One region of the Afipia felis ATCC 53690 genome, then DNA from elsewhere that is predicted to be linked to it. Evidence: riboswitches for the same ligand, from Rfam matches in the RefSeq annotation. Region 1 holds a riboswitch; the other holds the start of a gene.
What was found. Region 1 has a riboswitch for cobalamin ahead of metE (5-methyltetrahydropteroyltriglutamate--homocysteine S-methyltransferase). Riboswitches for the same ligand answer to the same signal wherever they lie in the genome.

Region 1 (4,419 bases):
GCTGCCAAGGCTCTCGAGCAGACTCTCCTGTTCGATAACCCCTCTCCTGCTTCCGGTTCGTCGGCCAACGCCGCAGATGCACCGGCTTCTGTCCCACAGCATGCGGTGCATCCTGCGGAATAACAGCGCAGGCTGGGGCTTTATCAGCAATATCGGGCGACAGCGAAAAACCATGCTACCGGCATAGGTGAGGAAGCAGCTTTGTTCCTCACCGGCGGACAAAAATGCCGGTTTGTTTTCTTGAAAGCCGCGGTGGCGCGGGAGACAATTGACCTCGCACAGAAGGTCTCACGATGCCGCAACATTTATCTGCCGATCCGGCCAAGCATCCGGTGTGGAGCGAGCATGGCGCCGTCGCAAACCGCCGCTATTCCCCGGTGGTGCGCCTCGGCACCGTCGCGTTCTGGACCCTGATTGCAGGATTGCTGCTCGCGCGACTTCTCGTCGCCGATCCCAACACGTCCGAGACAACGGCTTCCACGCCGCAGACGCAGACCACCACCGCGCTTCGCTGACATCAAGATAGACAACCGGCGCCATCCGTCAGATGACGCCGGTTTTTTTATTAAGCCTGTTTCGTATCAGGCCTGCGCCCTCAACTCGCGCGCGGCCGCAACCATGTTCACGAGTGCAGGCCGCACCTCATCCCATTTGCGGGTCTTCAGCCCACAATCGGGATTGATCCAGAGCTGCTCATCCGCAAGACGATTGCGCGCGAGCTTCAGGAGCTCCGTCATCTCACTGATCTCAGGCACGCGTGGCGAATGAATGTCGTAGACGCCCGGACCGATTTCGTTGGGATATTTGTAGCTCTTGAAAGCGTCGAGCAATTCCATCTTGGAGCGCGATGTCTCGATCGAAATCACGTCGGCATCCATCGCGCCGATCGCATCGATGATGTCGTTGAACTCCGAATAGCACATGTGCGTGTGGATCTGCGTCTCGTCCTTCACGCCGGAGGCGCAGAGACGGAAGCTGCCCACCGCCCAGTCGAGATAGGTTTTCCATTCAGAGCGGCGCAATGGAAGGCCTTCGCGCAGCGCCGCCTCGTCGATCTGGATCATCGTCGCACCAGCCTTCTCGAGGTCGACCACCTCGTCACGAATCGCCAGCGCGATCTGGCGGCAGGATTCGCTGCGCGGAATATCGTCGCGCACGAACGACCAGTTCAGGATGGTGACCGGGCCGGTCAGCATGCCCTTCATTGGCCGCTCGGTCAGCGACTGCGCGTAGGACCACCACTCCACCGTCATCGGCTTGGGACGCGAGACATCCCCGAACAGGATCGGCGGACGCACGCAGCGCGAACCGTAACTTTGCACCCAGCCGTTCTTGGTGAAGACGAAGCCCGAAAGCTGCTCGCCGAAATACTGTACCATGTCGTTGCGCTCGAACTCGCCATGCACCAGCACGTCGAGACCGACTTCTTCCTGCCAGCGGACAGTGCGCTCTGTCTCTTCGCGCAGGAACTTGTTGTAGTCCGTGTCCGACAGCGCACCCTTGGTGTGGGCGGCGCGCGCCTTGCGAACTTCGCTGGTCTGCGGGAACGAACCGATAGTCGTGGTCGGGAAGGCAGGCAGCTTGAACTTCTCACGCTGCGCTTTCGCCCGCGCCGCGAATGCGCTCTTGCGCTTCGCCATGTCGGATGTGACCGCCTTGAGGCGCTCGGCGACGACCTTGTTGTTGACCTTAGGCGAGGTCTTGCGGGCGGCCGCTGCGGCAGCGGACGCTTCGAGTTCGGCGACGACACTGGCGCGGCCGGATGCGAGCGCCTTGCCCAGCGCGGACAGTTCGCTCATCTTCTGTAGCGAGAAGGCGAGCCAGCTTCGGACGTCGGCATCAAGCCCGGTCTCCACGTCGAGATCGATCGGCACATGCAGCAGCGAGCACGAAGGCGAGATCTCGACCTTATCGTTGCCGCGCGCGGCGACAACCGGCTCGATGCGATCGAGGATCGCTGGCAGGTTGGCACGCCAGATGTTGCGGCCGTCGATGACGCCGAGCGAGAACACCAGATCAGACTTTGCCTTCTTGATCGCAGCCTCAAGCTGTTCCGGCGCGCGGATCAGATCGAGATGTAGACCGGCGACCGGCAGTGCCATGGCGGTGTCGAAATTATCGCCGAGCGCACCGAAATAGGTGTTGAGCATCACCTTGATGTCGGGCACCTCGCGAGCGATCGTGGCATAGGCATTCCCCAGCGCATCGCGCGCGGCCGTGTCGAGATCGAGCACCAGGCATGGTTCGTCGATCTGCACCCACTCCGCGCCCTCGGCCGCGAGGCGCTTCAGTACCTCGATGTAAACCGGCAGCAGTCCATCCAGCAGCGACAGCGGATTGAGGGATGCATCCTTGCTCTTGCCGAGCTTGAGGAACGTGACCGGGCCAAGCAGCACCGGCCGTGTCTGATGGCCGAGCGCCTTGGCTTCCTTGTACTCGTCGATCGGCTTGGTGGACGACAGCGCGAAGATCTGCCCCTTGCTGAATTCAGGCACCATGTAGTGATAGTTGGTGTCGAACCACTTGGTCATCTCCTGCGCGGGCACGCCGTGACCGGTGTGATGCACATGGCCGTGCGCACAGGTCTCGGCGCTGCCTTCCGCGCCGCGCGCCATCGCAAAATAGGTCGCGAGCGATACGTTGCCGCCCTTCCAGCCGTAGATTTCCGGAATGGCACCGACCATCGCACTGGTGTCGAGCACATGATCGTACAACGAGAAATCGTTGGACGGGATGACGCTAACCCCGCGCGCCTTCTGGCGTGCCCAGTTCGCAGCTCGCAACTCGGCCGCAGTTGCGAGCAAGGCTTTCTCATCGATCTTGCCCGCCCAGAAGCTTTCCAGTGCGGTTTTCAGTTCGCGGCGCGGACCGATGCGCGGCGTACCAAGCGTGGCGACAGCGAGAGTGACAGACGAATTCGACATGGCTTCGAAACCCCGAAATACGAGAAACGGCGGGGATGAAGTGCGCGCACGCCAACCGAAGCGCGCGAGCACCTCAGGACTACGCCCACCGGACACCCCGCCCGTGGAAACATCTCGTCGCGGCAGGTCTCCTGGCTTGCGGGTCGCGGCCCACACCCGTCTTCCCAAAGCAGGAACGCTTCAGTGACACGATTGGATGCAGGCTCGCCGCTCACAGTTGCGGGGGCAGCGCCGGAATTAGCGCTTTATGCGCTTCACCGGCTTCCCTCTTAGCTTCGTCTTCAAGATGATGACGAAGACCACGACAGGTCGAAATATGACGTTGGGAAAAAATCAGTCAACGCGCGAGGGGTGGGATTATCGCTCGCCCTCGGTGGAATCCTGCCCATAGAACTTCACCCCGAGCTCGATCGGCTCTCGCCCGCAGGCCCGGCGGTGGGCATTGCTATCGCGCAGCGAATACACGCAGCCGCAATATTCCTGTTGGTAGAATTCTTCGCGCTTGCTGATGTCGATCATGCGCGCCGAACCGCCGCCCTTGCGCCAGTTGTAATCCCAATACTCGATGCCGTCGTACTTCGAGGCCGCGCGCTTTCCGCAATCATTGATCTGCGCCATGTTCTTCCAGCGCGAGATGCCGAGCGAACTGGTGATGACGGGGAAGCCGTGCTCGTGCGCATAGAGCGCGGTGCGCTCGAAGCGCATGTCGAAGCACATGGTGCAGCGGGCGCCGCGCTCCGGCTCCCATTCCATGCCCTTGGCGCGCGCGAACCAATTATCCTTGTCGTAATCGGCATCGATGAATCCGACGCCGTGCTTTTCGGCGAAGCGCACGTTCTCATCCTTGCGCAGCAGATATTCGCGCTCGGGATGGATGTTCGGGTTGTAGAAGAAGATGGTGTAGTCGACGCCGGAGGCCAGCATCGCCTCCATCACCTCGCCCGAGCACGGCGCGCAGCACGAATGCAGCAGAACTTTCTTCTGCCCACCCGGTGGATTGAGGATCGGTCGAACAAAATCATTCATCGCGTGGCTCGCCTGCAAAGGCTTTGTCGGTGATGGCTCTATCTAATGAGAGCCTCTCTATCCGTAAAGCGCGGTCGATTCGGGGATTCGATCGGAACAATCCTATTCCGCCGAATGTCCTTGGCCCCGGAACCAGAATCGCCGCACTGTGGTCAGCGCTGAAAGGCTTGAGGTTTTTACCAAGCCTCGGCCTGGCTCCGGGGATAACGGGGACCGTTTTAATCATTCCTTGACTCTTTCGGCCAAAGATCACCACATATAGATGTCACGGTTCCACTAGGCTCAAAATCTAGTGGCTAAGAGGGAAGCCGGTGAACCGCACCCGATGCGGAAATCCGGCGCTGCCCCCGCAACTGTCAGCAGCGAGCTGCTTCGCCATTACGTCACTGGCCTTGGCCGGGAAGACAAAGAAGCCGCAACGACCTGCAAGCCAGGAGACCTGCCGCGACACCGAAAAATCGTCCACGGA
Region 2 (4,419 bases), 1.2 Mb from region 1:
TGTCATGCAGATGAACAGAAACCGTTCAGCGGATTCAGTTTGAGTTCAGTGCGCGCAGATCATCCTCAGTGCACGATCACCGCTCCCGCCATTCGGCAAAGCGCGATGTGATCCCGAAACAGGAGTTTGCCATGTTGAAGATTATTTCAGCCGCCGTTGTCGCCGCTTCGGTGATGGTTGCGCCGGCGATGGCCGCGACCGTCATCAAGACGCAAAAGCCGATGACGCATTCGCACGTTCTGAAGCCGTCGGTGGCCAATGCCAACGCCCATATGGTGAAGAAGCATCATCGCCACCATGTGCGTCCGCATCACCATGCCAAAAAGCATGTGATCGTGAAGCATCGTCATTAACGATGCATGACAGCGGCGCAGTTTCCCCCGGCTGCGTTCGCTGAGCAGAAAGCCGGTTCGTGGATTCCCCTTCCACGGACCGGCTTTGTTTTTGTCAATTCGTCACAAAACGCAGGCCGCCATATACGCCGATGCCTGTCTTTTGGTAGCCCAGCGGGTTTTGGTAATGGCGGTCGAACAGGTTGTCGACGCGTCCAAACACTGACCAGTTTTGATCGACCTTGTAGTTCGCAGCGAGGTTGACGAGTTGATATCCGGGCGCGCGTATGGACCCGCCAGATAACGGATCGGTATCGAGCCAGGAACTGATCCATAGCGCGGTCGCCGTCAGCGTCAGACTGTCGGTCGCAGCCCATTGGGCTTGGGCGCTCCATTTATGTTCGGGTCTGCGCTTCAGCTCCGTGTGAAGTGTGTCGTCTGTCGCTATCGTATGAGTATAGTCGCCCCGAAGGGTCAGGCGCTCAGTTAGCGTAACCGATGCAAACGCCTCCAAACCATGAGTCGTTGCGAATGCGACATTCTCGTACATGTAGACGAAGGGGTTTGCGGTCGGAACGCTCTCAATCAGATTGTTGAAGTTGTTATGATACCAGGTCGCGCCGAATTTGACCCGTTTATTGAAAAGGGCTTGCTCGAACCCGTAATCGTATCCCTTGCTTTCTTCCGGCTTCAAATTGAGGTTGGCGCTGAAGGGACCATAAAGCTGGTCGATTGAAGGTGCATGAAAGCCCGTGCCGTAACTGGCCTTAAGTTTGGTGTCGGTTTCAGGAAACAGAATCGCCGGTGCGATACGGAATGTGTCGTGGCCTCCAAAGTGATCGTTCTGATCGTGGCGCACATTGGACACGATGAAAAACCGATCGAAAAAATTGGATTGTAGTTCGGCATAGCTGCCGAGATTTTGAATTGTGCCAGAAGCTGGTGCAACGCCATACAGGGCATAGTCGACGCTGCCCTTTTCGGTTTCGTGTTCCACGCCCGTGACAAGTGTTTGTCCCTGCAGGAGAGTGAGATCGGATCTCCAGTAGACCTTTGTGCGGTCTCCATGGAAGAAGCTGTTCGGAGTCGACCCGTACCCAAGGGTGACGTAATAAGGATCGGACGTCTTGCGGTCGGTATCGGTGTAGGTCACGCCGAAATGGTTGTTGAAACGACCGTCGAGTAGTTTGAATACACCGTCGAGCAAACCGCTGAACTGGCGGTTGCCGGACCGGGACTGGACCGGGTTGGCGTATGGATAGTTATCATTATCGGTGTAACGCAGATGCGCGTCCGTATAGCGCGCAACGGCATTGAGCGAAAACATCTCGGAAAAGTCGTGGCTGACTTTGCCGTGGAATGTCAGGTTGTCATAGAAATCGTTATTGCGTTTCTGGCCCGGCGGCAGAAGTTCAGCCGGTGTGACTGGCGTGGATTCGACGCGCATATGCGATCCGCTGAACGCGTAACTGGTGTCGCTCGTGCTTCCGCTCACCGACGTCGCCTGATTGAACGTCCCGAAAGATCCACCTTCAACCAGCGTGGACCATTGCGGTGCGCCTTTTCCGGTTTTGGTCGTGATCGAGATCACGCCACCCAATGCATCTGATCCATACAATCCACCTTGAGGTCCGCGAAGAACTTCGAGTTGTTCGATCCCGAAAGTCGTCAACGGACCAAAATCGAATTGGCGGCTGGGATTCGACGGATCGCTCACGTCGATGCCGTCGATGAGTACTTTGGTGTGATTTGAATTTGCGCCGCGGATGAAAACGGATGTCAGTTCGCCTGGAGCGTTAGGGGCAACGTTAAGGCCCGGAACGGTCAGCAGCAGGTCGGGGACAGTTCGTCTTTGTGTATTCTCGATCTCCTGCCCGGTGATCACGGTGATCGAACTTGCAATCTGGCTGACCGGAGTAGGGATCGTGGTCGGCGATGTCACCAGATGACCCGGCGGATTTGCGGGAGCGGTGGTCGGTGCTTCGGCGGTGCGCGGCTGCGGCTTCGCATCGACGCGCTTGTTGCGCTTCGGCAGATGGTGATTCGGCTTTTTGGCGGCAGGGCTCACCTGAATCGCGGGCAGCGGCGGCTCGGCCTGCTGTGCCTGCGCGGATGGAATGAAAGCTGCGCTTGCCAGCAGCGCCGCAAGCAGAGCAGGCGAGATACGCTTGCGGGAAGATAATTGATGCGATGTCACGTTCGGCCCCCACCGAAATATTTCAGGCGGAGAACGATCGGCTTCCAGACACATGATGCGAAAGTGGTTTTTCACATCGGGACTGGAGAAGGCCGCAGCATTTCTCCGCAACGGTTGTTGTCGTGTCACCGCTGCGGAAGCCGCTCCTTCGCACGCCCCGCGCGACGGATGGATGACCGGGACAGGCAGGTCTCCTGGCTCGCGGATCGTCGCTGCTGTCCGCCTTCCCAAGCCGGCATTGCGCCGAACGCTCAGTGGCATGATGGACAGCGGCTCACCGCTGACAGTTGCGGGGGCAGCTTCGGAATTGCCGCGCCGGACGAGGTGTGCGAAACATCTCCTCAGCGCGACGGCACCGAATTCCCTATTATGCCAGCTTGCGCCGGCACCTGTACCGTGCCCGCAATCAAGCGGTGTGGTGGTGTCATGTCAACGCCACAGTGTCCGAGAATCCCCGCGCGATGGACTTCCCCGATATGCGTTGCAAATGGGAGACAGCGGTTCGCCGCGCGTCTCGTCTTGCCGTGCCGCTCGTGACCGCGGCCGTGATACTGGGCGGCTGCGCGTTCGGCAGCGCCGAGTATGATGGCGTCGCCTATACCGCCGACCGTGGCGTCAGCGACCAGCCGTTTCCGAAGAATTATCGTGCCGAGCTGCTCGCGTTTCTGCACACTTATCTCAACGATCCGACCGGCGTGCGAAGCGCGGGGATTGCCGAGCCCTTCCAGCGCGAGGTCGGCGGGCGGCAGCGCTACGTCACCTGCGTGCGCTACAGCGCCAAGGAGATCGACGGCACTTACACCCCGATGAAGGATCGCGCGGTGGTCTATATCGATGGCCGCCTCGACCGGCTGATCGAGAAACCGGATGAGATCTGCGCGGGCGCGAACTATGCGCCGTTTCCCGAGTTGGAGAAGCTCACGCGGTGAGGCCTTCGATGCAATTCCGGACGACGATACGGCTTGCGGCTTGTCTGGTGCTGTGTCTCGGCATCGCTGCCGTGCAGGGCATCGTCACGCGTCCGGAAATCGCCGGCTGGTATAGCGGCCTGGCGAAGCCGCCATGGACGCCGCCGGCGTCTCTTTTTCCGATCGTCTGGACCGCGCTCTACATCATGATGGCGGTGGCGCTGTGGCGGCTGTGGGAACGGGCCGCGCCGTCGCCCGCGCGCAACTGGGCGATCGTGCTGTTTCTTGTTCAACTCGCGCTCAATGCAGCATGGTCGCCGCTGTTTTTCGGTGCGCATGCGACACGGTTGGCGCTGATCGACATCATGATTCTGCTTGTTGCGATCGCACTGACGATGGTGGCAAGTGCGCGTGCGGATCGCGTCGCGGCATGGCTGCTTGGGCCATATCTCGCATGGGTCGCCTATGCGGCGACGCTCAATGGCGGCATCGTCTGGATGAATTGAGGGCGGAGGCCTTCAACGGGCGGCACGGAGAATCGGCAGACGGACTCTGAACCGGGTTTTTCGCAAGACATCCGCGAAAAAACAAAGCGCGGGACTCTTCTCCCGAATCTCCCTCAAATCCCGGCATCGATTGGGGCGATTCTCGTCCCTTCAGACTGCCGAGCGAACAGCCATGACGGATCGTGTTCTCACTCTCGCTTTGACCTTTGCAGTGGTCACCAACACGCTGTGTCTGTGGTCATATATGTAACGGATTGGCCAGCGGCGGGTTGCCTCAATTGAGGTAACCCTGATTCGCGGCTTCGATGCGGGTCGAGATATCGACGTAGTGCTTCAATTGGGAGTTTTCCGTCTCCAGGTGCTCGTTAGCGATCAGCAGGGCGCGCACCGCGCTGCGCAGATTGCCGTCACAGCTCGCGATCGTCTCGTCGATCAGCGCGTCGTAGTGATCTGCCGAAAATTTTGAGAACGCCATC

Region 2: linked by a shared signal. The riboswitch ahead of HMPREF9697_RS01260 (TonB-dependent receptor plug domain-containing protein) and the one ahead of metE (5-methyltetrahydropteroyltriglutamate--homocysteine S-methyltransferase) in region 1 are both predicted to bind cobalamin.

The regions. Positions count from the first base shown of each region.
Region 1 is NZ_KB375270.1:1,436,955-1,441,373, forward strand. It holds gene HMPREF9697_RS06790 (IclR family transcriptional regulator) at 1-123, shown strand, start outside; gene HMPREF9697_RS06795 (hypothetical protein) at 294-515, shown strand; gene metE (5-methyltetrahydropteroyltriglutamate--homocysteine S-methyltransferase) at 582-2,924, opposite strand; cobalamin riboswitch at 3,029-3,243, opposite strand; gene HMPREF9697_RS06805 (epoxyqueuosine reductase QueH) at 3,282-3,950, opposite strand; cobalamin riboswitch at 4,202-4,411, shown strand.
Region 2 is NZ_KB375270.1:244,805-249,223, forward strand. It holds gene HMPREF9697_RS01255 (His-rich protein BRANT) at 132-353, shown strand; gene HMPREF9697_RS01260 (TonB-dependent receptor plug domain-containing protein) at 448-2,400, opposite strand; cobalamin riboswitch at 2,697-2,937, opposite strand; gene HMPREF9697_RS01265 (hypothetical protein) at 3,006-3,458, shown strand; gene HMPREF9697_RS01270 (TspO/MBR family protein) at 3,467-3,943, shown strand; gene HMPREF9697_RS01275 (hypothetical protein) at 4,218-4,418, opposite strand.